DNA from 3 places in the Burkholderia gladioli genome. Region 1 is predicted to be linked to each of the others. Evidence: predicted binding sites of a transcription regulator. Region 1 holds the regulator's gene; each other region holds the start of a gene.
What was found. The regulator LexA, encoded in region 1, represses DNA repair genes until DNA is damaged. The targets are predictions, from matches to a motif close to ACTGTATNNNNATACAGT.
Positions count from the first base shown of each region.

Region 2: the regulator LexA is predicted to act here: its motif matches at 7,509-7,526, upstream of BM43_RS28495 (PA0069 family radical SAM protein).
Region 3: the regulator LexA is predicted to act here: its motif matches at 2,552-2,569, upstream of BM43_RS00400 (LexA family protein).

Region 1 covers NZ_CP009323.1:3,518,083-3,528,866, reverse strand. Annotated here, with positions in the region: gene BM43_RS32855 (sulfate/molybdate ABC transporter ATP-binding protein) at 1-1,016, opposite strand, end outside; gene cysW (sulfate ABC transporter permease subunit CysW) at 1,030-1,950, opposite strand; gene cysT (sulfate ABC transporter permease subunit CysT) at 1,947-2,843, opposite strand; gene BM43_RS32840 (sulfate ABC transporter substrate-binding protein) at 3,061-4,095, opposite strand; gene lexA (transcriptional repressor LexA) at 4,366-5,010, shown strand; gene BM43_RS32830 (hypothetical protein) at 5,140-5,475, shown strand; gene BM43_RS32825 (DUF2939 domain-containing protein) at 5,514-6,170, shown strand; gene BM43_RS32820 (universal stress protein) at 6,287-6,790, opposite strand; gene nodI (nodulation factor ABC transporter ATP-binding protein NodI) at 7,011-7,925, shown strand; gene BM43_RS32810 (ABC transporter permease) at 7,933-8,769, shown strand; gene BM43_RS32805 (hypothetical protein) at 8,832-9,254, opposite strand; gene BM43_RS32800 (permease) at 9,370-10,434, opposite strand; gene ypfJ (KPN_02809 family neutral zinc metallopeptidase) at 10,682-10,784, opposite strand, start outside.
Region 2 covers NZ_CP009323.1:2,563,872-2,574,655, reverse strand. Annotated here, with positions in the region: gene BM43_RS28540 (putative signal transducing protein) at 1-64, shown strand, start outside; gene BM43_RS28535 (CobD/CbiB family protein) at 170-1,108, opposite strand; gene BM43_RS28530 (CoA pyrophosphatase) at 1,220-1,909, opposite strand; gene rplS (50S ribosomal protein L19) at 1,998-2,396, opposite strand; gene trmD (tRNA (guanosine(37)-N1)-methyltransferase TrmD) at 2,536-3,333, opposite strand; gene rimM (ribosome maturation factor RimM) at 3,335-4,048, opposite strand; gene rpsP (30S ribosomal protein S16) at 4,096-4,350, opposite strand; gene BM43_RS28505 (PQQ-dependent sugar dehydrogenase) at 4,540-5,745, shown strand; gene BM43_RS28500 (NINE protein) at 5,864-6,322, shown strand; gene BM43_RS28495 (PA0069 family radical SAM protein) at 6,341-7,459, opposite strand; gene BM43_RS28490 (Lrp/AsnC ligand binding domain-containing protein) at 7,592-8,080, opposite strand; gene BM43_RS28485 (D-amino acid dehydrogenase) at 8,226-9,512, shown strand; gene BM43_RS28480 (acyl-CoA dehydrogenase) at 9,620-10,784, opposite strand, start outside.
Region 3 covers NZ_CP009320.1:55,709-63,377, reverse strand. Annotated here, with positions in the region: gene BM43_RS00425 (hypothetical protein) at 1-402, shown strand, start outside; gene BM43_RS38000 (hypothetical protein) at 458-682, shown strand; gene BM43_RS41190 (hypothetical protein) at 727-882, shown strand; gene BM43_RS00415 (hypothetical protein) at 912-1,136, shown strand; gene BM43_RS00410 (hypothetical protein) at 1,163-1,426, shown strand; gene BM43_RS00405 (hypothetical protein) at 1,714-2,079, shown strand; gene BM43_RS00400 (LexA family protein) at 2,585-3,028, shown strand; gene BM43_RS00395 (Y-family DNA polymerase) at 3,025-4,308, shown strand; gene BM43_RS00390 (DUF3717 domain-containing protein) at 5,063-5,275, opposite strand; gene BM43_RS00385 (antirestriction protein) at 5,533-5,943, opposite strand; gene BM43_RS00380 (ParB/RepB/Spo0J family partition protein) at 6,103-7,669, shown strand, end outside.

The DNA.
Region 1 (10,784 bases):
CCGTCGCCCACGCCGAGCGCCAGCGCGCGCCAGGTTTCGCGATCGAGCTCGGCTTCCAGCAGCGCGCCGCCGGCGCGCGGCGCGAGCTCGATGCGCACCGAGCCGCCCAGCGGCACCACCCGTCGCACGTCGACGGCGATGCCGTCCGAGCGTGCGTCGGCGTGCGCCACCACCTGCAGGTCGTGCGGGCGCACATAGGCGTGCGCGCGGCCGGAGAAATCGGCGGCCACCGCGATCGGGCCGCTCGCGCCGTCGGCCACGAAACCATCGCCGTGCACCACGCCGTCGAGCCGGTTGGCCGCGCCGAGGAACTCGTAGACGAAGGCGCTTTGCGGATGGTCGTACACGTCCTGCGGGCTGCCGACCTGCTCCACGTGACCCCGGTTCAGCACCACGATGCGGTCGGCCACTTCCAGGGCTTCCTCCTGGTCGTGGGTGACGAAGATGGTCGAGATGTGCAGGTCGTCGTGCAGGCGGCGCAGCCAGCTGCGCAGCTCCTTGCGCACCTTGGCGTCGAGCGCGCCGAACGGCTCGTCGAGCAGCAGCACCTTGGGCTCGACCGCCAGCGCGCGGGCCAGCGCGATGCGCTGGCGCTGGCCGCCCGAGAGCTCGGACGGATAACGCGGCGCGAGCCAGTCGAGCTGGACCAGCTTGAGCAGCTCGTGCACCTTCTCGCGGATCACGGCTTCCGAGGGCCGCTCGCCGCGCGGCTTGACGCGCAGGCCGAAGGCGACGTTCTCGAACACCGTCATATGGCGGAACAGCGCGTAGTGCTGGAACACGAAGCCGACCTGGCGCTCGCGCGCGCCCACGTCGGCCACGTCCTGCCCCTGCAGCACGACCTGGCCCGCGTCGGCGTGTTCCAGGCCGGCGATCACGCGCAGCAGGGTGGTCTTGCCGCAGCCGGACGGCCCCAGCAGCGCGACCAGCTCGCCGGGCGGGAAATCGAGAGAAACATCGTCGAGCGCCGTGAAGTCGCCGAATTGCTTGTGCAGGTTGCGAACGGTGATACCCATCTGGTGTGCCTCTTCAGGAATGCGAGGCGGCGCTGGCGCGCGCGTCCGCGAGTTCGGCCGACATCCGGCGTTCGGCGAGCAGCTTCAGCGCGAGCGTCACCAGCGCGAGCAGGGCCAGCACCGATGCCACCGCGAAGGCGGCCGAAAAGTTGTATTCGTTGTAGAGAATCTCGACGTGCAGCGGCATGGTGTCGGTCTGGCCGCGGATATGGCCGGACACCACCGATACCGCGCCGAACTCGCCCATCGCGCGCGCATTGCAGAGGATCACGCCGTACAGCAGGCCCCAGCGCACGTTGGGCAGGGTCACGCGGCGGAAGATCTGCCAGCCCGAGGCGCCCAGCACCCGCGCGGCCTCCTCCTCGTCGTTGCCCTGCGCCTGCATCAGCGGAATCAGCTCGCGCGCGACGAACGGGAAGGTCACGAAGATGGTCGCCAGCACGATGCCGGGCACGGCGAAGATGATCTGCACGTCGTGCGCTTCCAGCCAGGGGCCGAGCCAGCCCTGCGCGCCGAACAGCAGCACGTAGACCAGGCCCGAGATCACCGGCGAGACCGAGAACGGCAGGTCGATCAGGGTGGTCAGGAGCGCCTTGCCGCGGAACTCGAACTTGGCGATCGCCCAGGAGGCGCAGACCCCGAACACCAGGTTCAGCGGCACCGCGATGGCGGCCACCGTGACGGTCAGCACGATCGCCGACCAGGCATCCGGATCGGCCAGCGACTCGAAATAGAAGCCGATGCCCTTGGCCAGCGCCTGCGCGAACACGGCCGCGAGCGGCACCACCAGGAAGCCGGCCAGGAACAGCAGCGCGATGCCGGTCAGCACCCAGCGCGTGAGGCGCGATTCGGCCACCGGATCCTGGCGACGCGCGGCCCTGGCGCGCGGCGCGGCGGCGGCCGGCAGCGCGGAACTGCTCGATTCGCGGCTCATTGCGCACCTCCGGCCACGGCACCCGCGGCGGCGACGACCGGCGCCGGGCCGCTCGCGCCGCGGCTGGTACGGCGCTGCAGCAGCCACTGCAGGGTATTGATCAGCAGCAGCATCAGGAAGGACACCACCAGCATCACCACCGCCAGCGCGGTGGCGCCGGCGTAGTCGTACTGCTCGAGCTTGGTGATGATCAGCAGCGAGGTGATCTCGGACTTCATCGGCACGTTGCCGGCGATGAAGATCACCGAGCCGTATTCGCCCAGCGCGCGCGCGAAGGCCAGCGCGAAGCCGGTCAGCAGCGCCGGCAGCACGGCCGGCAGCACCACGCGGCGGAAAGTCAGCCAGCGCGAGGCGCCCAGGCAGGCGGCGGCCTCCTCCTGCTCGCGCTCGAAATCCTCGAGCACGGGCTGCACGGTGCGCACCACGAAGGGCAGGCCGATGAAGGTCAGCGCCACCAGCACGCCCAGCGGCGTGAACGCCACCTTGATGCCGAGCGGCGCGAGATACTGGCCGAGCCAGCCGTTCTGCGCGTAGACGGCGGCCAGCGAGATGCCGGCCACCGAGGTCGGCAGCGCGAACGGCAGGTCGACGATCGCGTCGACCAGGCGCTTGAGCGGAAACCGGTAGCGCACCAGCACCCAGGCGACCAGGAAGCCGAACACGGCATTGATCACGGCGCCGCCGAGCGCGGACAGGAAGGTCAGCCGGTAGGAGGCCAGCACGCGCGCCGAGGTGGTGGCGGCCACGAACTGGTCCCAGCTCAGCGTCGCCGTCTTCAGGAAGGTGGCGGCGAGCGGGATCAGCACCACGAGGCTCAGATAGGCCACCGTGATGCCGAGCGTCACGCCGAAGCCGGGCAGCGCGCTCGGCTTGCGGAAGGTGTACGTCGTCATGCGAAATGCGCTTCCTTGGTTGACATGGGATGCGCGGCCGCCGGAAGAATCCGGCCGGCCGCGCGTTCGATCGTCGTTATGTCGGGCCGCGCGTGCCGGTTGCGGGCCGCGCGGCCTCGATACTGCCGTCCTGCCTTTGCGTCTTTCCGACTTCCGCGGCCGGGCGGTTCACCGTTCAGCGGCACGCCGCCCGCCGCTCAAGCCACGTGCGCAGCGCTTACTGCGGCTTGTAGATCGAATCGAACACACCGCCGTCGGCGAAGTGCGTCTTCTGCGCGTTGGTCCAGCCGCCGAAGGTGTCGTCCACCGTGTAGAGCTTGAGCTTCGGGAACTGCTTGGTCAGCTCGGCCGGCACGTCCTTCGAGCGCGGACGGTAGTAGTTGCGCGCGGCGATCTCCTGGCCTTCCTTGCTGTAGAGGAAGTTCAGGTAGGCCTCGGCCAGCTTGCGGTCGCCCTTCTTGTCCACCACCTTGTCGACCACCGCCACCGGCGGCTCGGCCAGGATGCTGACCGAGGGCACCACGATCTGGAACTTGTCCGGGCCGAATTCCTTCAGCGACAGGAAGGCCTCGTTCTCCCAGGCGATCAGCACGTCGCCGATGTCACGCTGCACGAAGCTGGTGGTCGCGCCGCGTGCGCCCGAATCGAGCACGCCGGCATTCTTGTAGAGCTTGGAGACGAAATCCTTGGCGCTCTGCTCGTTGCCGCCCGGCTTGTGCAGCGCATAGGCCCAGGCCGCCAGGTAGTTCCAGCGCGCGCCGCCCGAGGTCTTCGGGTTCGGCGTGACGATCGACACGCCCGGCTTGATCAGGTCGTCCCAGTCCTTGATGCCCTTCGGATTGCCCTTGCGCACCAGGAACACGATGGTCGAGGTATAGGGCGAGGCGTTGTCGGGCAGGCGCTTCTGCCAGTCCTTGGCGACCAGGCCCTTGTTGGCCAGCGCGTCGATGTCCCAGGCCAGCGCCAGCGTGACCACGTCGGCCTGCAGCCCGTCGAGCACCGAGCGCGCCTGCGCGCCCGAGCCGCCGTGCGACTGCTTGAAGTTGACGGTCTCGCCGGTCTTGGCCTTCCATTCCTTGCCGAAGGCCTGGTTGACGTCCTGGTACAACTCGCGGGTCGGATCGTAGGAGACGTTCAGCAGCGTGGTGTCCGCCAGTGCGTGCGTGGCGGCGCCCAGCGCCACCGCGCCGAATGCCAGTGTTGCGACCAGGCGGCGGACGCCGCCAGCCAGCCCCGTGTTGCGCTTGACCATCCGATGATCTCCAAAGGTTCGTGGGTCGTTATTAGCAATGTCAGGGCAGTCTAGCGAACGGCTTTCATCATTAAAAATAATCGTTCCTCATTTTTTAAGAAGCAAAAGTGGTAAAGACCGCCCGGCGGACGGTTGAGGCATCGAAACCGCCGTTCTGACGTCGCTCGATCGCGTCGGAACCGACGTCATAGCGACGAACTTCAAGTAACGCTTGAAATTCCCGAACTACTGTATAAAAATACAGATCACTGTCTATCCATACAGTTGACCATGACCAAACTCACCGCACGCCAGCAGCAAGTGTTCGACTTGATTCGTCGCGCGATCGAGCGCTCGGGCTTCCCGCCCACCCGCGCGGAAATCGCGGCCGAGCTGGGCTTCAGCTCGCCGAACGCGGCCGAGGAACACCTGCGGGCGCTGGCCCGCAAGGGCGTGATCGAGCTGGCCGCCGGCGCCTCGCGCGGCATCCGCCTGCTCGGCGACGACGCCCCGCACCAGCTCACGCTGCCGCACGCGGCGCTGATGCAGCTCTCGCTGCCGCTGGTCGGCCGCGTCGCGGCAGGTAGCCCGATCCTCGCGCAAGAGCACATCTCCCAGAACTACACCTGCGATCCCGCGCTGTTCTCCAGCAAGCCCGATTACCTCTTGAAGGTGCGCGGGCTGTCGATGCGCGACGCCGGCATCCTCGACGGCGACCTGCTCGCCGTGCAGAAGCGCAGCGAGGCCAAGGACGGCCAGATCATCGTCGCGCGGCTCGGCGACGACGTCACCGTCAAGCGCCTCAAGCGTCATTCCTCCGGCATCGAACTGATCGCCGAGAACCCCGATTACGAAAACATCTTCGTGAAGGCCGGCAGCGCCGAGTTCGCGCTGGAAGGCATCGCCGTCGGCCTGATCCGCTCCGGCGAATTCTGATCCCGGGCGCTGCGGCGCCATCCATCCTGCTGGTGCGCCGTGCGCGCACTGGCCGAGTATTGCCTGCGCGTTGTGCTGCGCATCGTCCTGTGCTTTGCCTTGTTTCCTCCGCTCGACCTGGAGAACGCCATGGAACGCCTCGCCCGCCTGCTGCCCTTCCGTCAATTCGGCCGCCTGCGTCACCTGCGGGGGCGCATGCCCTGCGCACCGCTCGGCAGCGCCGCGCCCGACGCCGTCGCGCCGGCGCCGGCCGCCGCGGTGGCGGAGCAGGCCTCGCTGCTGCCCTCGGCCCTGCCGGCCTTCGCGCGCGTCTCGCTCAACGCGGGGCTGCATCATGCGGAACCGGCACGGCGCGCGCCGGTGCGCGTCTACCACGGGCCGTCGCGCCTGATCATGGTGGGCACGATCGATGCGGTGTGCCGCATGATCGATCGATGCATCGCCGAGGAACGTTCGGCCGTCTGATACGTCTCTAGCTAGAGTCCGTATCCCATGGAGGCCTGGTGCCCCTCTCCCCCTCCCGCGGCGGCCGGTTCAAGCCGCTCCTCGTCGTCGCCCTCGCGCTGCTGGTGCTGGCGACGATCGTTTATGCCTATGCCTCGCCCTATCTCGCGCTGCGCGAGCTGAAACAGGCCGTCGACACGCGCGACGCCGAGGCGATCAGCCGCCATGTCGACTATCCGGCCCTGCGCGCGAGCCTCAAGCAGCAGTTGACCGAGGAGTTGATGCGGCGCATCGACCTGCAGCGGCACAATAATCCGCTGGCGATGCTGGGCGCGGTGATCGGCTCGGCGCTGATCGGGCCGCTGGTCGATGCCTATGCGACGCCCGAAGGCGTGGCCGCACTGCTCAGCGGCCTGCCGCCCAAGGCCGATCCGGGCGAGCATCCGCCCTCGCTCGACCAGCCCGCGCCCACGGCCGCCGCGCCTGCCGGCCAGGGCAGCGCGCCGCCGGCCGCGCCGAGCCCGGCAGCACCGGCACCCACCAGCGGTAGCAACGCAGGCAAGCCCGCGGCGCCGCAGGCGAGCGCGGCCTATAACGGGATCGACGAATTCGTCGTCGTGTATCGGAAGGATGTCGATGGCGCGCGCTATGCGGCGATCTTCCGGCGCAGCGGGCTGTTCGGATGGAAGCTCAGCGCGATCGATCTGCATCGCTGAGCATGTCGCGCCGGCAGGCGCGACGAGGAAGTGAATCATGGCGTTCATGCCGGTTGCCTCAACCGGCATGGCGCCGTTCCGGGCGGCTTAGTCCGCCCGTCCACGGATACCCTGATCTATGCAGCGCCGCTGCCGGCGAGAGCCGCTTCGCGCTCCTTGGCCCGCTCCTCGCGCTGCTCGTCCGACGAAGAGCAGGCCACCAGGATGCTGCAGGACACGCGGTCGAGCAGTTGCGTATTGCCCGCGCCCATCCACCAGCGCGACAGGCCGCTGCGACAGCGGTGGCCGACCACCACCAGGTCGACATTCAAGGCCTTCGCGAGGTTCGCGATCTCCTCGATCGGATAACCGAAGGCGAAATGGCCTTGCGCCTGCACGCCGCGCTCGGTCAGCCAGTCCACCCCTTCCTGCAGGATCTCGCGCGCCGTCTCCTCGAAGCGGCCGCAGGCGACGTCGGTCAGCAGGCCCGCGCTTTGCGCGATGGTCGAGCGCATGTCGACCACCGACAGCAGGTGTGTCTCGGCCTTCAGCTCGAGCGCGAGATCCGCGCCGCAGCGCAGGGCCTTGCGGCCCTCGAGCGTGCCGTCGTAGCACAGCAGGATTTTCTGGTAACTGGCCATGATCGCCTCCATCGCGACGTCGGGTCGTTGATTCATCATCGTGCGCCGCAATTCAGGATGCAAGGGATGGAAAACACCCACAGGCGATTTCCGTATCGACGGCACGCCGATGCCGCATCGCGGTGCAGGCTTGCACGATCCGGGCGCCGCCCAGGAGCCGAAATCGGGACTCGATGCACTAGAATGGCCGCTTCGTGTCGACTCTTACGCCGCCCTGCCCATGTCCGTCGCCCCGATCGAATTCCAGCAGGTCAAAAAACATTTCGGCGACAAGCTCGTCGTCGACGGCCTGTCGTTCAACGTGCAGCGCGGCGAGTGCTTCGGCCTGCTCGGGCCGAACGGCGCCGGCAAGACCACCACGCTGCGCATGCTGCTCGGCATCACCTGGCCCGACGCGGGCACGATCCGGCTGTGCGGCGAGCCGGTGCCGTCGCGTGCCCGGCACGCGCGGCAGCGCGTCGGCGTGGTGCCGCAGTTCGACAATCTCGATCCCGACTTCAGCGTGCGCGAGAACCTGCTGGTGTTCAGCCGTTATTTCGGGCAATCGGCGCGCGAGGCGCGCGCGCTGGTGCCCTCGCTGCTCGAATTCGCCAAGCTCGAGAGCAAGGCCGACGCGAAGGTCGGCGAGCTGTCGGGCGGCATGAAGCGCCGGCTCACGCTGGCGCGCGCGCTGGTCAACGATCCCGACGTGCTGGTGCTCGACGAACCGACCACCGGGCTCGATCCGCAGGCGCGGCACCTGATGTGGGAGCGCCTGCGCTCGCTGCTCGCGCGCGGCAAGACCATCCTGCTGACCACCCATTTCATGGAAGAGGCCGAGCGGCTGTGCGACCGGCTCTGCGTGATCGAGGCCGGGCGCAAGATCGCCGAGGGCGCGCCGCCGGCGCTGATCGAAAGCGAGATCGGCTGCGACGTGGTGGAGATCTACGGCCCCGATCCGCAAGCCTTGCGCGAGGAGCTGGCGCCGCTCGCCTCGCGCGCCGAGATCAGCGGCGAGACGCTGTTCTGCTATGCCGACGATCCGGCGCCGTTGATCCAGGCCCTGCGCGGCCGCGCCGGGCTGCGCTACCTGCACCGGCCCGCCAATCTCGAGGATGTGTTCCTGCGGCTCACCGGCCGCGACATGCAGGACTGAACGATCGATGGATACCCGCCACCACGCCGCCACCGGCACCCACGCGAACCCGCAACCGGGCTCGCGCTTCGCGATCGCCCTGCCCGCCAATGCCGTCAACTGGATGGCCGTCTGGCGCCGCAACTACCTGGTCTGGAAAAAGCTGGCCTTCGCCTCGATGATCGGCAATCTCGCCGATCCGATGATCTATCTGTTCGGGCTGGGGCTGGGGCTCGGCCTGATGGTCGGCCATGTCGACGGCGTGTCCTACATCGCCTTCCTGGCGGCCGGCACGGTTGGCTCGAGCGTGATGATGTCGGCCAGTTTCGAGGCGATGTATTCGGGATTTTCGCGCATGCACGTGCAGCGCACCTGGGAAGCGATCATGCATACGCCGCTCGCGCTCGGCGACATCGTGCTCGGCGAGATCGTCTGGGCCGCCAGCAAGGCGATGCTGTCGGGCACCGCGATCATGCTGGTGGCGAGCCTACTCGGTTACGCCGCGTTTCCGTCGCTGCTGGCGGCGCTGCCCGTGATCGCGCTCGCGGGGCTCGCGTTCGCGAGCATCGCGATGGTGGTGACGGCGATCGCGCCGTCCTACGACTTCTTCATGTTCTACCAGACGCTGGCGCTCACGCCGATGCTGCTGCTCTCGGGCGTGTTCTTCCCCGTCTCGCAGTTGCCCTCGCTGGCCCGGCATGCCGCGCACGCGCTGCCGCTGGCCAATGCCGTCGACCTGATCCGCCCCGCGATGCTGGGGCGGCCCGCCGAGGACGTCGCCCTGCATGCGGGCGTGCTGGCCGCCTATGCGCTGGGCGGCTTCGTGGTTTCCGCCTGGTTGTTCCGGCGGCGCATGATGCGCTGAACGCCCTGCCCGCCGCCAGGCGCGGCGGCATGGCGGCCGACGCCGGGCACCAGCAACGGCGCTCAGGCGTCGTCGTCGCCCCAGGGCATCTCGACGTCGGTCAGGAAAGCCACGGTGGCGATCGGGCCACCTTCGTGGCGGCCGAGCTTGCCGTCGGCGCGATGCCATTCGACGCGGAACATGGTGCCCGGATCGTCGGCCATCAGGTACACCGAGCGCAGTTCCTCCTCGTCCGCTTCCTCGACGGGACCGTCGAACGAGACGCGCATCCGCTGCGGCCACAGGCCATTGGCCGGGTCATAGATGCGCTCGCCCTGCGGGATGTCGATGCTGGCCTCGACGCCGATCGTCGAGGAAGCCTCGATGATCATCTTGCCGAGCGCGTTCAGGACGGCCGTCGCGCGCGCGGAATTGGCCTGGCGGATCGCGAGGTCGCCCCGCGTCAATGCCTGTTCGAGTTTCGGGTGAATCTTCTGTTGCTTCATGCGTAATCCTGATTGCTTCGGGGAATGCCGCCGCGAGCTCGCGACGGCGGTCGAATCTTCGTGTTCATGCTGGATGGCGCGATGGCGCAAACCGCCATCGTCACCTGCCGGCCGGTCAGAAACCGAGCGCCACGGCCGCGAATCCGCCCGCGATGCCGAAGGCGACCACCAGCGCCGCGACCAGCAGCAACGTACGTGCCGGGAACGAGCGCCACAGCATCGCCAGCGAGGGCACGCTGACGGGCGGCAGCGTCATCAGCAGCGCCGCAGCCGGGCCGACGCCCACGCCGAGCGCCAGCATCGCCTGCACGATCGGCACCTCGCCGGCGGTCGGGATCACGAACAGCATCCCGGCCAGCGCGAAGGCGACGATCCACAGCACCGCATTGCCGACGTCGGCGCCCACGTGCGGGAACAGCCAGGCGCGCGCCGCGCCGAGCAGCAGCACCAGCACGATGTACTCCGGGATCAGGCGCAGCGTCATGCGGGCCAGCAGCTTGATCCAACGCACGAAGGCATTGCCCTCGGCCTGCTGCCCGGCGGCCAGTCGCGCCAGCGTGGCCTCGTCGACCGGCCGCGCGTCGCCGACAGCCAGGCGGTTCAGCAGGTAGCCGATGCCGAACACCATCGCCACGCCGAACACGATCCGCAGCGCCGTCCATTGCCAGCCCAGCACGAAACCCATGAACACCAGCGTGGCCGGGTTCAGCACCGTGTTGCCGAGCCAGAACGCCACCGCGCCGCCCGGCGAGGCCTGGCGCGCGCGCAGGCCGGCCACCACCGGCGCCGCGCAGCAGGTGCACATCATGCCCGGCAGGGACAGCAGGCCGCCCGCCAACACGCTGCCGAAACCGGTACGGCCCAGCAGGCGCGCGATTGCGCGGGCCGGCAGCAGCGCCTGGATCGCCGAGCCGAGCAGTAGGCCCAGCACCATCGCCTGCCAGATCGCCTTGCCGTAGGCCCAGGCATAGTCGAGCGCGGCCTGCCACGACGGCGAGGGCGCGCTGGCGGCGCTGCCCATCAGGATCGATTGCCCGATCGAATGATGCTCGGCCGCGACGAAGGCGCGGTGGTAATACGGCGACCACTTCACGTAAAAGAGCCCGACGATCGCGATCAGCGCGAACGTCACCCAGCCAAGCGCCGGGGAGGAGGTGGTGGTGGAGCGGTTCGTGTTCATGTACGTCGCGGCGTGCGGATTCGTTGTCGATGGCGGGCTCGCTCGGCCCGCCCTGCCGGGGCCCGGCGCGCGATGATGCCCAGGCGCCCGACGGCGCCGGCCACCGATTGCACCGGATGCGCGGCGAAACGCGGATTATCGCATGCGGCACGCATCCAGCGACGTTGCGACGCGATCGATGTCGATCGCGATGCGTCGACGGCGTCCGCGGCGCCGGCCGCCCGGCCAGGGCAGCCGTCGCGGCGGCTCAGCGCGAGGCGAAGGTATCGCAGTCGCGCACGTCGCCGCGTTGCATGCCGCGGCGCAGCCAGGCCACGCGCTGCTCGCTGGTGCCGTGCGTGAAGGCATCG
Region 2 (10,784 bases), 950 kb from region 1:
GGCCTGCTGGCATTGCGGGCGGACCCGCGATCCGCGTGACAAGGAAGCCGGGCCTGCGGATTGAGCGCCGGCTCGACCGGCGGCCCGGAAACGAAAAAGCCGGCTTCGCGTGAGCCGGCTTTTTCGTTGGGGAGGCGCTGCCGCCTCCCGGCCATCGTCGTCCTGGTGATCAGGACACCCAGACGGCGAGCGTGAGCATCAGCAGCAGGATCATCCACAGGATCACGGCGCGCCAGACCAGGCCGACCGCCGATTGCAGGGTGCGCGGCGTGCAGTCGTCGCCGACCGACAGCGGGCCGCTATCGCCCACCGACAGGGCGTCGACGCTGGACGGCTCGGCCAGCGGACCGGCCAGCCGCGCGCCCAGCGCGCCGCTGCCGGAGGCCAGCAGCACGCCGTCGTTCGAGTCGGGCCATTGGCGCGTATGGTTGCGCCAGGCGTAGACCGCATCCTCGAAATTGCCGACGATGGCGAAACCCAGCGCGGTCAGCCGCGAGGGAATCCAGTCGATCACGAAGAAGGCGCGCTGCGCGAAATTCGAGAACGCCTCGGTGCGATCGTCGGTCGGCACCGACCAGCTGCGCGACAGGTATTCGGCGATCCGGTACAGCACCGCGCCGGCCGGGCCGAACGGCAGCACGAACCAGAAGAACACGCCGAACACGTGCCGGTGCGAGGCCACCACGGCGTGGATCAGCGTATGGCGGACGATCTCGCCGACCGGCATGTCGACCGTGTCCAGGCCGGTCCATTCGGCCAGCACCTCGCGCGCGCGCGGCACGTCGTCGTTGTTGAGCGCGAGATGGATGTCGGTGAAGTAATGGCTGAACTGGCGGAAGCCGAGCGTGAAATAGACCACCACCACGTTCCAGACGAAGGCGAACGCGAAGCTGAGCTTGAACAGCAGGTAGTAGACCAGCGCGACCGCCAGCACCCAGGGCACCACCACCACCAGCCAGGCCAGCACGCCATGCTTCTTCTTGCCGGCGTCGAAACCATGCGCCGCAGTTTCCGCATGGAACTGGAACAGCGCGAAGACCGGGTTACCCGGCGACAGCGCGCGCACCTGCTCGATGATGAGGGCGAGGAGAACCGAAAAGAAAGTCATGCGAAAGGCCGTGCCGTTCTGGGTTATACGATTTTTCGCATAACGATAGCACAGCGGACCCGCGCGAGGGTTCGGGTCCGCCTCGTCGGTTCGGCTCGTGCGGGCATCGGTTCAAGGCTGCGCGGCAAGGAAACGGTACAGATTGCGCAACATGCCGGCGGTTGCCCCCCAGATGAAGTAATGGCCGTCGTCGCGCCCGTTCGGATAGGGCATCGCAAAAAAACGACGCTCGCCGCCTTCCCACTTGAACAGGCGCACTTCATGACGCTCGGGTGCCATCAGGAAGGCCAGCGGCACCTCGAAGATCTCGGCGACCTCGAGCGTGTCGGCTTGCACGGTGAAGGGCGGATGCACGATGCCGACCACCGGCGTCACGCGGTAGCCGGTGCCCGTCAGGTAGTCGGGCAGCGCGCCCAGCACCTCGACGTGCTCGCGGTCGAGCGCGATTTCCTCGCGGGCCTCGCGCAGCGCGGTGGCGGTCGAATCGGCGTCGCCGGGTTCATGGCGCCCGCCCGGGAAACTGATCTGCCCGGGATGGTCGGTCAGGTGATCGGCGCGCTGTGTCAGCAACACGGTAAGGCCGTCGGCACGCGCCACCAGCGGCACCAGCACGGCGGCGATGCGCGGATCGCCCTGCTCGCCCAGGCGCGCCTCGGCCGGCTCCTGCGTCCACGCGTGATGTTGCGCGAAACGCTCGCGCAAACCCGCCGGCGTCAGCACCGAATCGGAAACGCGCGGCAGGCCGGCGCCCGTCGATTCGACGGGCAGCACTTCGGGGTCGATGATCGGGCGACGTATCACGGGGTGCTCGCGGAAAAGTCTGACGGAAACCGTATTGTCGCGCCGGAATAAAAAAAGCACCCGGGTGGGTGCTTTTTCCTTACAGCATTTACGCCTGCTCTTGCTGGGTAGCTGCCGTGCGATCCTTCGACACCAGCTTTTCCTTGATTCGAGCCGACTTGCCCGAACGCTGACGCAGGTAGTACAGCTTGGCACGGCGGACATCGCCGCGACGCTTGACGACGATGCTCGCGAGCAGCGGCGAGTACGTCTGGAACGTACGCTCGACGCCTTCGCCCGACGAAATCTTGCGGACGATGAAAGCCGAGTTGAGGCCACGGTTGCGCTTCGCGATCACGACGCCTTCGTAAGCCTGAACGCGCTTGCGGTTACCTTCCACCACGTTCACGTTCACGATCACCGTATCGCCGGGGGCGAATTCGGGGATCGTCTTGCCTGCGAGCGCGCGCTCGATCTCTTCCTGCTCAAGTTTTGCGATCAGATTCATTACTGACTCCCAATGCCATCTTGTCGGCGTTTGCGCCCGTCCGTTCCCAGACTCGGCCCCGATAGAGGATGGATTCACAACTGGTGTCGCGCACGCGTGCGCGACACCGCCTTGGTTCCCGGAGCGCCGCCGGAACGCCTCAGGTCGAGGCCTTCCTCGCGGCCTTCGCGAGACTTGCGAGCCAGACCTCGTCGGCCCGACTCAACAACTGCTGGCTGCGCGCCCGTTCGATCAGGTCGGGGCGCTTCAACCACGTATTGCGCAACGCTTCCTGGCGCCGCCACTTCTCGATTTCCGCGTGATGGCCGCCGAGCAGCACATCGGGCACGCGCACGCCGTCGTACTCCTCGGGACGCGTGTAATGCGGGCAATCAAGCAGGCCATCGACGAAGCTGTCCTGCACGGCCGATTGCGCGTCGTTCAGCACGCCGGGCAAGAGCCGCACCACCGCATCCATCAAGGCCATCGCCGGCAGTTCACCGCCCGACAGCACGAAATCGCCGAGGCTGATTTCCTCGTCGACGCAACGATCGAGCAGACGCTGGTCGATCGCCTCGTAGCGGCCGCAAAGCAGCACCACGCCAGGCTCGTCGGCCATCCGCACCACCCGTTCATGGGTGAGCGGCGCGCCTTGCGGCGACATCATCACGACCCGCGTGGACGCGATCCCCTGCTCCGCCTGCGCGGCCTTCGCCGCGCCGATCGCCGCTTCCAGCGGCTTGGCCAGCATCACCATGCCGGGCCCGCCGCCGTAGGGACGATCGTCGACCGTGCGGTAATTGTCGGTCGTGAAATCGCGCGGGTTCCACGTGCGCAAGCCGAAACGCCCCTGCTTGACGGCCCGGCTGGTGATACCCCAGTCGGTCAGCGCATGGAACATCTCGGGAAAGAGCGTGACGACATCGAACTGCATCGCGCGCTCCTTTGCGTCGTTCATTTCAGTAATCGGCTTCCCAATCGACGACGATACGCTTCGCCGCCTGATCGACCGTCTTCACGTACACGCCGACGAACGGGATCAGCCGCTCGCCGCGCACGGGCTTGCCATCCTTGCCGCTGGCCGGATAGTCGACCCGCATGATCGAGTGCACGCCGTTGTCGATCATGTCGCCGACGCGGCCGAGTTCGACACCCGCCTCGTTGACGACATCCAGGCCGATCAGGTCGACCCAGTAGAATTCGTCCGCGTCGAGCGCCGGGAAATCCTCGCGACGCACGTAGACGCGGTAGCCACGCAAGGCCAGCGCCTGATCGCGATCGGCCAGGCCGGCCAGATGCGCGACGACGGTATCGCTGTGGAACTTGGATTGCGTGATGCCGACTGCCAGGCGCTCGGCGCCCTTCTCGAACCACCAGGTACGGGCCTTCAGCAGCGCATCGCCGCCGCGACCGGCACCGGCATGCGGTGCGATCTTGACCCAGCCCTTCAGGCCGTAGGCATCGACGATCGCGCCGACCTCGACCGCATCGTCGGGCCAGGACTGCGCCGCGGCGAGGCGTTCCGAACTCGGGACCGGCTTGTCACCTGCTGCCTCCGGTTTCGCGCCACCCTTGGCGGGTGCGCGCTCTGCCGGCTTGCGGACGAACACGCCAAACGTCGAGGCTTCGCGTGTGCCGCGCTTTGCATCACCGGATGAATCGTGACCGGACATTCAGACCACCTCGCGGCCGCGACCACCGGAAAACGGCGCCATATGACTTAGGCGGCCGGTTGTGCCTTTGCCGCTTCCTTCACGAGGCGGGCGACGGTCGGCGACAGTTGTGCGCCAACGCCTTGCCAGTACGTCAGGCGATCCTGGGCGATACGCAGCGATTCGCCCTTGGTGGCGACCGGGTTGTAGAAGCCGACGCGCTCGATGAAACGGCCGTCACGACGGTTGCGCGAATCGGTAGCGACGATGTTGTAGAACGGGCGCTTCTTCGAGCCGCCGCGAGCCAGACGGATGATAACCATATGAAGTCCTTCGGAAAACCGGGTTCGAAACTGCTGAAACACGCGATTATAGCTGGAAACCGACGGCATAACAAACACTTACCGTACAAAAAAGCGCGGGGCCCCGAAAAACCGGCCGGCTGCCGATTCCCGCCCGAGCGCCTACACTTGCTGGACCGTGCCGCCGCGCACGCTCTTCCCGGATCGTCCATGCGCGCTCCAGCCCCCCGCCTCGTCCCACGTGTCACCTCACGCCTCTCGCCGCGTCTCGCGCCTACCAGCCGCCGCTTCGCCGCCGCGCCGCGGCGCCTGCGGGCCGCCGGTGCCGCCTGCCTGGCCGCCTGTCTGGTCCTGGCAACAAGCCTTGCCGAAGCCGCGCCGCCGCCCGTCGAACGGCTCAAGCTGCCGCCGGGCTTCCACGCCGAGGTGTTCGCGGCCGATCTCGCCAATGCCCGCGAAATGGCCTGGTCGCCGCGCGGCATCCTGTACGTGGGCTCCACCGAGGGCAGCGTGCATGCGCTGACGGTTCGCGACGGCCGCGTGGTCGCGCGCCACGTGGTGGCCAGCGGGCTGGAGATGCCGGTCGGCGTAGCCTGGCGCGACGGCGCCCTCTATATTTCCGCGATCTCGCGGATCCTGCGACTCGACGGCGTCGACGAGCGGCTCGACCAGCCGCCCAAGCCCGTGGTCGTCACCGACAAGTTGCCGAGCGAACGGCAGCATGGCTGGAAATTCATCGCCTTCGGGCCGGACGGCAAGCTCTACGTTCCGGTTGGCGCGCCCTGCAACATCTGCGAACCGGATCGCGACCGCTACGCGATGATCGGGCGCATGAACGCCGACGGCAGCGACTACCAGCGCTTCGCGCGCGGCGTGCGCAATACGGTGGGCTTCGACTGGCACCCCGTCACACACGAACTCTGGTTCACCGACAATGGCCGCGACATGCTCGGCGACGACGTCCCCGACGATGAACTGAACCACGCCCCGCGCGCCGGCCTCGACTTCGGCTATCCCTATTGCCACGCCGGCGACGTAGCCGACCCGCAATACGGCAAGGGCCACCCCTGCAGCGGCTTCACGCCGCCGGCGCTGAAGCTGGGCGCGCACGTCGCCGCGCTCGGCATGCGTTTCTATACCGGCTCGATGTTCCCGGCCGACTATCGCAACACGATCTTCATCGCCGAGCATGGCTCCTGGAACCGCAGCAGCAAGTCCGGCTACCGCGTGGTGCGCGTGAGCACCGGCCCGGACGGCGGCAAGCCACGCATGGAGGTGTTCGCGCAGGGCTGGCTGCAGCCGGGCGAGCAGGTCTGGGGACGCCCGGCCGACGTGCTGCCGCTGCCCGACGGCTCGCTGCTGATCAGCGACGACTACGCCAACGCGATCTACCGGATCACTTATACCGGACACTGAGCGCGGCCGGGTGACCGACCCTCCATCGCATCGTAGAATGGCTGACGGCATCGCCCCGGTGGCGATGCCGCCCTGAACCTCGAAAGCCCCATTCGCGCCGCCCCTGCCCCGGTCCGCCATGCCATCCCAGTCGCCGCGTTTCCGCTCGAAGACCCTCGCCGCCGCCCTTGCCTTCCTGTTCGGCTCGCTCGGCGCGCATCGCTTCTATCTATATGGACAGCGCGACCCGGTCGGCTGGGCGCACCTGCTCGGCATCGTGCTGGGCGTGCCGGGCCTGCTGCTGCTCGTCGCCACCGCGCGCGCCTCGCTGCTCGGCTGGTGCCTGGCGGTGCCCGGCGCGATCTCGCTGTTCGCCGCCTTCCTGACCGCGATCGTCTACGGGCTGCGCGCCGACGAGAAGTGGGATGCGCAATTCAATGCGCAAAGCGAGCAAAGCAGTCGCTCGGGCTGGACCGTGATCTTCGTGGTGATCTTCTCGCTGCTGATCGGCGCCTTCCTGCTGATGACGGCGCTGGCGCTGTCGTTCCAGACCTACTTCGAATCGCAGGTACAGGCCGCCAGGGAGCTATCGCAATAAGCGGCCGAGACAAGCTGCCTAGAACAGGCTCAGTTGCGGCGTGGCCGGCGCCTTCGGCTGCTCGGGCGCGCGGAACTGCGTGAAATCGAGGATGCCGCGCGTGCGCTCGTTGAGCCCGAGACGCTTGACCGCCTTCTGGAAGCGCTGCTTCAGCAGGTCGGCCCACAATCCTTCCCCCTTCATCCGGCTGGCGAAATCGGACTCGTAGTCCTTGCCGCCGCGCATGTCGCGCACCCGCGCCATCACACGCTCGGCCCGGTCGGGGAAATGCGCGCCCAGCCACTCGCGGAACAGCGGCGCCACCTCCCAGGGCAGGCGCAGCACGATGTAGCTCGCATGGGTGGCGCCGGCCTCGAAGCAGGCCTCCAGCACGCGCTCCATGTCGGGCTCGGTGACGAACGGGATCACCGGCGCGATGCTGACCCCGACCGGCACGCCCGCCTCGGCCAGCGCGCGGATCGTGCGCAACCGACGCGAAGGCGTGGCCGCGCGCGGCTCCAGCGCGCGCGCCAGGTCGGCGTCGAGCGTGGTGATCGTGACTGCCGCCATCACCTGGCCGCGTTCTGCCATCGGCGCGAGCAGGTCGAGATCCCGCTCGATCAGCGAGGACTTGGTGATCGCCGCGAAGGGCTGGCCGTGATCGTGCATCACCTGGATCACCTCGCGCGTGATGCGACGCTCGCGCTCGCAGGGCTGGTAGGCGTCGGTATTGACGCCGAGCGCGATCGGCTCGGGCACGTAGCCGCGCTTGCCGAGCTCGCGCTCCAGCAGTTCCGCCGCATTGACCTTGGCGTAGATCCGACTCTCGAAATCGAGGCCCGGCGACAGGCCGAGGTAGCTGTGGGTCGGCCGCGCGAAACAGTAGATGCAACCATGCTCGCAGCCGCGATACGGATTCAGTGAGACATTGAAGGGAATATCGGGCGAGGCGTTGCGCGTCAGGATGCTCTTGGCGCGCTCGTCGAACACCTGGGTGCGCAGCGCGGGACGCGCCTCGTCGTCCTCGCCGAGCCAGCCGTCGTCGACACCTTCTCGCTGGTCGGTCTCGTAGCGGCCCTGCAGGTTGCCCACGGCGCCGCGCCCCTTGCGCGGCACGGGCGGCGCCACCGGATATTCGGTATCGGATCGATCGCTCATCACGCCTCTTCGTCACGGCAGGCGCAAGCGAAATATTGCCGCGCCAGATACTGTGTATTTATACAGTATTCCGACGCGCGCTGCCAAGCCGGATTCCGGCCGTTCGACGATTCGGGCGCGGGCCGGCCGCGATCAGTCGTCGACGGCGATGCTCAGCGTTTCCTTGATCTCCTCCATCACCACATAACTCTTCGACTGCACGGCCCCAGGCAGTTGCAGCAGGATGTCGCCGAGCAGCTTGCGGTAATCTGCCATCTCGCCGATGCGGGCCTTGATCAGATAGTCGAAATCACCCGACACCAGGTGGCACTCGAGCACTTCGTCGATCTTCATCACCTCGCGACGGAACTGCTCGAACATGTTGCCGCTCTTGTGGTCGAGCGTGATCTCGACGAACACCAGCAGCGCCGCGCCAAGCTGGGCCGGGTCGACGCGCGCGTGATAGCCGGTGATCACGCCGTCGCGCTCCATGCGGCGCACGCGCTCGATGCAGGGCGTGACGGTCAGGCCGACCTGCTCGGCCAGGTCCTTCATCGCCATGCGGCCGTCCTGTTGCAGCAGGCGCAGGATCCGGCGGTCCAGCTTGTCCAGCGCGCGTACCGGTTGACGTTGAGTTCTCATGCTGTTTTTTCTGAAAATCGAAAAAATACAATAACAAAAACTGGGACGTCGACAATACCATAGCGAAAAAAACCAGGTCGGAACGTGCAGGCAGTGGCGTGGCAACGCCCCCGGCGGGTTCCGCTTTTTTTCGTCTGGAGCAGCTATGCGTGTGGTGATTCTGGGAAGCGGCGTGGTGGGCGTGACGAGCGCCTATTATCTGGCACGCGCCGGCCATGAGGTGACGGTGATCGACCGCGAGGCGGGCCCCGCGCTCGAGACGAGCTTTGCCAACGCTGGCCAGATCTCGCCCGGCTACGCCGCCCCCTGGGCCGCGCCCGGCGTGCCGCTGAAGGCCGTCAAGTGGATGTTCGAGAAGCATGCGCCGCTGGCGATCCGTCTGGACGGCACGCGCTTCCAGTTGCAGTGGATGTGGCAGATGCTGCGCAACTGCACCGCCGAGCGTTATGCGGTCAACAAGGGCCGCATGGTGCGCCTGGCCGAATACAGCCGCGACTGCTTCCAGGCGCTGCGCGCCGACACCGGCATCGCCTACGAAGGACGCACCGGCGGCACGCTGCAACTGTTCCGCACCCAGGCGCAATTCGACGGTGCCGCGAAGGACATCGCGGTGCTGCGCGACGCGAACGTGCCGTTCGAACTGCTGACGGCCGACCAGTTGAAGAATGCCGAGCCGGCGCTCGCCGCGGTCTCGCACAAGCTGACCGGCGGCCTGCGCCTGCCCGGCGACGAAACCGGCGACTGCCAGTTGTTCACCACGCGCCTGGCGGCGATGGCCGAGGAGCTCGGCGTGCAGTTCCGCTACAACACGCCGATCGACGCACTGGCGATCGCCGGCGGCCGGATCGCCGGCGTGCAATGCGGCGGCGAGCTGGTGCGCGGCGATGCCTACGTGGTCGCGCTCGGCTCGTATTCGACGCGCTTCCTGTCGAACATCGTCAAGATCCCGGTCTACCCGCTCAAGGGTTATTCGATCACGGCGCCGATCGTCGACGCGGCCGCCGCGCCGGTGTCGACCGTGCTCGACGAGACCTACAAGATCGCGATCACGCGTTTCGACTCGCGCATCCGCGTGGGCGGCATGGCCGAGATCGCCGGCTTCGACAAGCGCCTGAACCAGGCCCGTCGCGAGACGCTCGAAATGTGCGTCAACGACCTGTTCCCGGGCGGCGGCGATACCTCGAAGGCCAGCTTCTGGACCGGCCTGCGCCCGATGACGCCGGACGGCACGCCGATCGTCGGCCGCACCCCCGTGCCGAACCTGTTCCTGAACACCGGCCACGGCACGCTGGGCTGGACCATGTCCTGCGGCTCGGGCCAGTTGCTGGCCGACCTGATGTCGGGCAAGAAGCCGGCGATCCAGGCCGACGACCTGTCGGTCCACCGCTATCTCGACGAGACCGTCGGCAAGCCGCGCCCCGCCTACGCCTGAGCACGGCATAGCACCGGCTCGATGCAAGAAGGGCACCCGCAAGGGTGCCCTTCTTCATTTTTGCGTCCCGCCGAGCCGCCGGCCCCGGCAGGACGAAACAGCCTTCCTCAGAACTGGTCCTCGGTCAGCGCCAGCACGCTGTCCTGGCCGGTCGCGCTGACGATCGACGCGGCGATCGCCGGCGCCTGCACCAGCACGTGCTGGGCATAGAACTGCGCGATCGCGATCTTCGCGTCGTGGAAGGCCGGATCGTCCGCGCGCCGTGCCTGCGCGGCGAGCAACGCGCGTCCCATCTGCCAGCCGCACAGCACGATGCCGGCCAGCTTCAGGTAGGGAACGCTGCCGAGGAACACCGCGTTCGGATCGCCCTTGGTGTTGGCGACCACGAACTCGACCGCGGCCGCCAGCGACTTCGCGCCGTCGGCGAGATGGCGGCGCATCGCGGCGAAGGCCGGCGTGTCCTGCGCGCCGAGCGCCTCGACGGTTTCATCGATTCCGGCGAGCAACGACTTCGCGACGGCGCCGCCGTCGCGCACGGTCTTGCGGCCCACCAGGTCGTTCGCCTGGATCGCCGTGGTGCCTTCGTAGATCGCCAGGATGCGCGCGTCGCGATAGTACTGCGCCGCGCCCGTCTCCTCGATGAAGCCCATGCCGCCGTGCACCTGCACGCCGAGGCTGGCGACCTCGTTGACCATCTCGGTGCTCCAGCCCTTCACGACCGGCACCAGGTACTCGTAGATGGCCTGGTGACGCGCGCGCTCGGCCGCGTCGGGATGCGCGTGCGCCTGGTCGCTATGCGCGGCGGCGACATAGGCCAGCGCGCGCGCGCCTTCGGTCATCGCGCGCATGGTGCCGAGCATGCGGCGCACGTCGGGATGATGAATGATGGTGACCGACTGCTTGGCCGAGCCGTCCACCGGGCGGCTCTGCACGCGCTCCTTGGCGAACGCGGCGGCCTTCTGGTAGGCGCGGTCGGCCACGCCGATGCCCTGCATGCCGACGCCGAAGCGCGCAGCGTTCATCATGATGAACATGTATTCGAGGCCGCGGTTCTCCTCGCCGACCAGGTAGCCGATCGCGCCGCCGTGGTCGCCATATTGCAGCACCGCGGTCGGGCTCGCCTTGATGCCGAGCTTGTGCTCGATCGACACGCAATGGACGTCGTTGCGCTCGCCGAGGCTGCCGTCTTCCTTGACCAGGAACTTCGGCACGATGAACAGCGAGATGCCCTTCACGCCCTCGGGTGCGCTCGGCGTGCGCGCCAGCACCAGG
Region 3 (7,669 bases), on a different replicon from region 1:
TATATGAGCCAGGACATGAAGGCCGTGATTACGGCAGAAATGAAACGCATCATGCCGCAGGGCTGGAAATACACCCTCCGTGTTGAAGATCACACTAAGATCGTCTGCACGATCATGCAAGCGCCGATTGATCTGATTGGGATCGCGAACGAAATCAACCGCGAGATTGCAGCAAGCCGCGGCGACGAACCCTATCAGGTCGCAGGATATTTCGATGTCAGCCTGTTTCACCTCGACCGATACGACGCGACGGCAGCGGGCGAAACGTTCCGTGCGATTGATAAGGCGCTTCGCTCGGCTGGGTGGTACGACCGCAGCGACAGCACTATCGACTACTTTGATATCGCGTATTTCACGGGACTCCGCGTAGGGCGCTGGAACAAGCCGTTTGTCTGCGCATAATTTCGCTAACACTCAGACCCGGTTCGCCGGGCCTGAGCCGAAACAGGAGTACGACATGCAACACGATCAAGAAGCGGAATTCCGATCCGCTAGCCAGCGAGCCACCACCGACCTTGTCAGTTGGATTGACAGTCATCAACTGCCGGAGGCGACACGCGACAACGGCGATGGAACGCTAACTGTGGCATGCGCGACTGTTGGCAGGAACGGTGACGTGACGATCGAACGCGAAACGATACCTGCCACGCTCCAAGCAGCACGCGACTGGCTTGGCTACTGAGCCGCACGATGCTATCCAGCTGCTACTCAATGAGGGGAATGACGATGGAAAAGCTCTACAGCGAATGGTTCTGGTCCGAAGCATCGGCACGCGGCGCGGCAGAGCGCGCGGCGAAGAAGGTCGGCGGCGTTCCCCGCTGGCGCTACGCGATGCGCGCAGACGGTCGGCATGACTGGATCGCCGAAGTTTTCGCCGCCTGACCAACCGCGCCCGCTACAGGAGAACGACGATGGCAACCAAGCGCAAGGGTTATACCGAAAAAGAAATCTCGGATCGAGAGCAGGTGATGAATGTGCTTGCAGAAAACGTGGAGGAATTCAAAGCGCTCATGAAGCTGCGCGGCATGACCGAAGACCAGCCGGGCTATCAGAACTTCGTCGCGCAGTTCGTGAGTAACAAGCTCCGCGACGAAGCCCTCCGGAATGAATTCGTCAAGCAGCTCGGCGCGGCCTGACCCTCGCCTGCTACAGGAGAACGACCATGGAAATGCCCATCAAGCGCCTGCAAGGCCCGCGCGGCCCGATCCGCCGGGGGAGCGGAAAGATTGTCGCGGAAATCGTGGATTCTCGGTTCACGCTGGAAGCTCGCGACACCCGGAGCATCTGGCGCTGGGCAGCCTGGGGCGCCGACCGAAAGGTCATCCAGGTGATCGAAGTCGAGAACCGCGACGGCATCGACGAGCTTTGGTGGCTTCGCGAAATCGTTTCGGACTATTGCCACCGCGTGCGCTCGATAGCGAACTAATACCGTCGCCCGCTACTGCGGGCGATCAGCATTTGGAGAACGAATGGCAAATCATCCGAACCGAAGCGCCCTAGCGCCAGGCGCAGTGATTCCGACGCCCGAGGAAGTCGTCGCAGCGCGCCAGGCCGCCGGCCTAACGCAGACCGAGGCAGCAGAACTCGTACATTCCAAGCTTCGGGCCTGGCAGTGTTGGGAGGCAGCGAAGGACAAGCCCGATCATCGACGGATGCATCCCGGTCTATGGGAGCTTTTTTTACTTAAAACTGCAAAATAATCCAACTTCAATCATGAGTCAGGCGTTCTTCAACACGACGTGGCAAAGTCAGCCCGTGCAGGTGATGGCCGGATGGGACGGCATCGACTCCGAGCTATACGTCAAGGTGTTCTATCTAGACGAGCGCGGAGAGGTGGACGAGTCTCCCGGCCTCGTGCTCGACGCGTGGAAGGAAGTCTATCCGCGCCCTACCGAAATAAACGATGCTGCCGCTGCGCTCGTCATGGAGATTCAAGACAAGCTCGACCGGATTGGTATCGTCATACCGCAATTGATGCTCGGCGAAATCCTCGCGCGCATGGTCACGGACGATAACCAGACGCGAACCATGTACGACGAGGCAGGCACGGCGATCGCCGAAACCTCCGCAGGCAACTGACTCCACCTGCAGGCCTGGACCCGGCCCGGGCGGCATGCGGCACCAGTTGCTCGCGCTGGAGCGCGGCGCCGGCGGCGCTGCTGGCGATCGCCGCGGCCGCCGGCGGCAATCAGCACGGCCGGCGCGCTGGCCAGCAGTTCATCGAGCTGGATCTCCACCTGCAGGCCTGCGCCTGGCGCGCGCTATGCGCGGCACCAGCTGCTCGCGCGCGGCGCCGGCGGCGCTGCTGGTGGTCGCCGCGGCCGCCGGCGCCGATCAGCACGGCCGGCGCGCTAGCCAGCTGCTCATCGACCTGGATCTCCAGCAGCAGCCCGGCCAGGCCGGGCTACGCGCGGCACCAGCTGCTCGAGCATGGTGCCGGCGGCGCTGCTGGCGATCGCCGCGGCCGCCGGCGCCGATCAGCACGGCCGGCGCGCCGGACAGCACTCACGTCGCATCTGGTTGACTTTCTCAGGATCTGATACCGTAAACCACTGTATAAATATCAGGGTATCGGAGAAATTGCATGTCTGTCCCCATTCCATTGTCGATCTCGGCACCGCTCGAGCTAATCGACGTGGGCCAGCGCGTCCAGGCCGGGTTCCCGAGCCCGGCCCAGGATCACCAGCAGCGGCGAATCGATCTAAACGAGATCCTGGTCTTGAACCCGCTATCGACGTTTCTGTTCCGCGTCTCGGGCGATAGCATGGTCGAGGCGCGGATCTATGACGGCGACCAGTTGATCGTAGATCGGTCCGTGGAGGCGGCACCTGGGCGCATCGTGCTTGCTTGCGTCGACGGCGAATTCACCGTGAAGATCCTGCAGCGCCACAAGGGCAGCGTGTTCCTACAACCGGCCAATGCAGCTTACGAGACTATCCGGTTTCACGAAGGCCAGGAGTTGACCATCTGGGGCGTGGTGACGTGGAATCTTCGGCAGATCCTACATGACAAAGTAGGCCGGCCATGAGGCGCCTGGCGCTCGTCGACGCAAACAATTTCTACTGCTCGTGCGAGCGCGTGTTTCGTCCTGACCTGGTCGGCCGGCCGCTCATCGTCCTGTCGAACAACGACGGCTGCGCTGTCGCGCGATCGAATGAAGCGAAAAGCCTTGGCGTGAAAATGGGCCAACCGTTTTTCGAGATCCGGCACCTGGTGCGCGAGGCAGGCCTCGTCGCGCTCAGCTCAAACTATCCGCTCTATGCAGACATGAGCCAGCGCATGATGGACATTCTGGCGCAGTACGCACCGCGGCAGGAGATCTACAGCATCGACGAATCTTTCCTGGATTTCACGGACCTGGCCGAGCCCGTCGTTAACATCAGTGTGCGCATGCGCGAGCAGGTCGACCGGTGGATTGGCCTTCCTACCTGTGTCGGCATCGGCCCAAGCAAGACGCTGGCGAAGCTGGCCAACCACGTGGCCAAGAAATCATTGGGCGGCCAAGCCGTCGGCGTGTGTGACCTCACTGCGCTGCCCGCAGCTCAGCGCGAGCAGCTGGTGGATGCAATCGACGTCGAGGAAGTATGGGGCGTCGGCCGACGCCTGGCGTCGCAACTGCGCGCCATGCGGATCGGTACAGTGGGGCAACTGAGGCGAGCGCCCGCGGATCTCATTCGCCGGCGCTTTTCCGTTGTCCTCGAGCGAACCGTGCGCGAACTTAACGGAGAGGCCTGCCTGGACCTGGACGACATCGCTGCGCGCCAACAGATCGTGTGTTCCCGCAGCTTCGGTGCCGAGGTAACGCAGCTCGAGGGCTTGGTGGAAGGTATCACTGAATTCGTCGCGAAGGCGGCCGAGCGCTTGCGTGGTCAGCAGCTGCTCGCCGCGCAGCTGCAAGTGTTCATTCGAACTAATCCGTTCCGCACACAGCAACGGCAATACAGCAATTCGCTCGTGGTTCCGCTCGTCATGCCGACGGACGACACGATCACGCTGCTGAAGGTGGCAACCCTTGCGCTGCGCCACCTTTTCCGGCCGGGATTTCGCTACGCCAAGGCGGGGGTGATGCTGTTCGATCTCGTTCGAGGAGGACGACAGCAGCGCGATCTCTTCGTCGAAAACGATGAGAGCCGACATCGCTTGATGGCCACCATCGACGGCATCAATGCGCGTTACGGGAGCGGCACGATACGCATCGGCCGGACAGAGACGCGGCAGGCCTGGGAGATGAAACAAACTCATCGCACGCCGGCGTATACGACCGATTGGTCAGCGCTGCCAATCGTGCACGCTCGCGCGGACATGTAATCGAATAGATCCCGCGAGAACACCTCCGCATCGAGGCACGGCGAGAGGGATCGGCCGGAGCGCTGCGCGCGAGGTGATAGCCGGCCGCCGCGAGCGACCGGCTATCACTTGTCGTGGTCAAGACGCCAGAATGGCACGAATCCCGCCGCATCGCAGAGCAAGGCCCACGCGGCGTAGGTAATTGGCGCCTCTTCTGACATCCACTTCCGAACCTGTCTCCCGCGGCTCGCTGTGGCAACACCTAAGTAGGCTGCCGCTTCAGGAGGGCTTAAATTAGCCCTGCGAAGAACTTCTTGGACTTCCGCGCCCCTTGGCCTAATCCAGTAAGTTGCGGGCTGCAGACATTCTCGCCGGATTTCTAACAAATGCTTTTCCATTGGTTTCTCCATCAGAGTCTGTTTTGCCGGCTCTTCCCGACAAAGGTATCCAGCCCCCAGCGCTTTGCGCTGGGGGAATCACGCCTGGAATGGATTCGCGTAGCGATTCCATTCCAGGCTTGACCACACCACCCACCGATGACCCACAGCCTCACCGGATTGCCCCTGCGCTGCGCTCCGGGTCGGGGCTCTCCCCATGCCGGACTCAGCCGGCATGGGTCCCCGTGCCCCTCAATCCGGGCGCGCGGCGCGCGCGAGACCATCTCGGCTCGCACAACCCCGGCTAGCAAGAAGGGAGGTCGCCCCGAGGTGCACGCGACTAGCAGGCCACAGCGGGCGATAGGGGCGGTGCGCCCCCATTATCGCATTCGTCCGTGCTACCCCAGCGCCGTCAGCGCGGTTTGCAGGGCTTCCACCTGCTCGGCCGCTAACTCCGAATCCGCAATGATGTCTTGTCGCGCAATAAACATCTGCGTATAGGGTTCGGCCAGGATGCTCACCTGCCTGCAAATACTGACGCCATCGGCCGATGGAAAGCGGTTACGCCAGTAGTTAATGGCTCGCTCCATGTCCGTCAGAGTGTAGTTCATGCTAATTCGCCCCGGCCTTGCGACCGGAGCGCCTATTCAAATGGAATTGAGCCGATTATGAACGGGCTTCGACTGGCCGATCGTCCGGCCCGACATCCAGCACCGTCACCGCTTGCAGGCCGTTGCGCGTCGCGCATTCGTCAGCCACGATCCGAGCATGAGCCGACGAACCGGCCGGCACGTAGCAATCTACCGGCACCGGGAATTCGAGGCACCGAACCGTTACTTTATATCGTTGCGTTTGCATCGAACTCCCCTCAGTCAATTGCGCGGTAAATTTCACGCCACTCCGGATGTTGAAGGGCGAACGCCCGCAGCGCGTGATATGCCTGCGCGAACTTTTCACCCTCTTTCTCTGCCAGAAAGCAAAGCACGTACAGCGTTACGACGATACCGAACGCCTCGGCGCCGAGGTGCCCTTCATAGCTGTTCAGGTGCCATTGGACGTACAGCTTGCCGTCACCCGCCGGGGCAGCATAAAAGCCACCGTTGTCCAGTTCGAAGAACAACCAGAGACCGCCGTGATATTCCGTCGAAAGCACACCCGCCCATTTGTACAACAATTGCTCGCCAATTAGAAATGCACGGCCAAAATGCTTAGGAAGAAACTCCATACGTTGCTCATCGATGACCAACGATGACTTGATGATTGCTTCGGCTTGATCCACGGCGTTACTCCTGAAAGCGGCCAAGCGGGTGCTCGGCCATGAAAGAAGTATATGCCTTTAAGGCACTAAAGACAACTCATTTTCTTGCCTTTTCGGCCTTAAAGGCATATTATATAGTCATGGCCGAGCACCCGCTTGGCCGCTTTCAGGAGCGTTATCTTGAGTGAGAACCAGAAGCAGCAAGCCGTAGTCGAGCAAATCATCGGCAGTCGCACTGCAACCACCGTGCCTTTCTCCGCGCTTGTCGAGTCGCCGTTTAACGTGCGCCGGCGCGAGCCGCAGAACGTCGAAGGGATGGCTCAGGCGATCCGCAGCGCTGGCGGCATCCTGCAAAACTTGATCGTGCATGAGGTGAAGGCCAAACGCGGAAACAAGGTCAGCTATGGGGTGGCCGCAGGCCGTCGACGCAAAGCCGGCTACGGGCTCCTGGTCGACCTGGGCGAAGCCTCGGCCGAGGCACCAATCAATGTCGTGATCGTCACGGACGGCGAAGCCCGGTTAATGTCACTGATGGAGAACACCGAGCGCGAGGAAATGCACCTTGCCGACGTCTGCGAGGCGATCCGCGACCTGCACGCCGAGGGGCGCACGATCGAGCATATCGCCGAGGTGTTTTCGATTTCCGTGTTGACGGTTCAACGCCGCTTGAAACTGGTCCACCTGTCCCCGGTCCTGTTCGAAGCCTTCCGCAACGACGAAATCGACCTGGGCCAGTTGCAAGCGCTGGCTCTGTGCCCGGACCCTGCCGAGCAAGAGCGGATCTGGACGCGGGCAAAAGCCGGCCCGGAGTGGGGCCGAACTGCTCAAAATCTCCGCACAATCATCACGAGCGAGGAAGTGTCGAGCGCGAGCCGGATGGCGCGATTCGTCGGTCTGCAAGACTACGAGGCCGCCGGCGGCGACGTGCGCCGCGACCTGTTCGCGGAAGACGGCGCAGGCTACCTGATCAATGTCGAGTTGTTGCACGAGCTCGGGCGCGCGAAGCTGGAACAAGCGGCCGACGCGCTGCGCGCCGATGGCTGGTCCTGGGTCGAGGCGAACCCGGATCTGGATCACAAAACACTGTATGCATGCACCAGACTGCCGGCGACTCGTCGGAAGCCGACCAAGGCCGAGAAGAAGGAGCGCGCCGAGCTTGCCGAGCGAGCCACAAAGGCAAGCGATGCGCTGAACGAGGCAATGGAAAGCGACGACGAAGATATCGACACCGACGCGCTAGAACAGGCCTTGCAGGAGGCCGAGGAAGCCGTAGAACGCTACGACGAACGTTTCGAGGGTTGGTCGCCGGAGCAAAAAGCCGTGTCGGGCGTGCTGGTGAGCCTGTCGCAAAGCGGCGACCTGGCGCGCGAATATGGGCTGGTGAAGCGCTCGAACTTGAAAACGGCAGGCAAGGCGCTAGGCGATGAAGCACCGCCGGCATTGCGCCGCGCCGCGCAGCAGCCGGAGCGCCAAAAGCCGCTGCACAGCGAAAGCCTATGCGAACGCCTTACCGCGCATCGCACGGCCATCCTTCGGCACGAATTGAGCCGTCGGCCGGAAATCGCCTTGGTGACGCTGCTGGCCAGGATGGTGCCGGCCGCGCTGCCGGGGCATTTCGGTCGGGACACCCGAGATATGCTCAACATCGTTTCGATCCATTCCGCCGAGAAGATGGCGGGCGCGGCCGACGACATGACCGACAGCCCGGCATGGAAGGCTTACGCCGAGCGCACGAAGTATTGGCAAA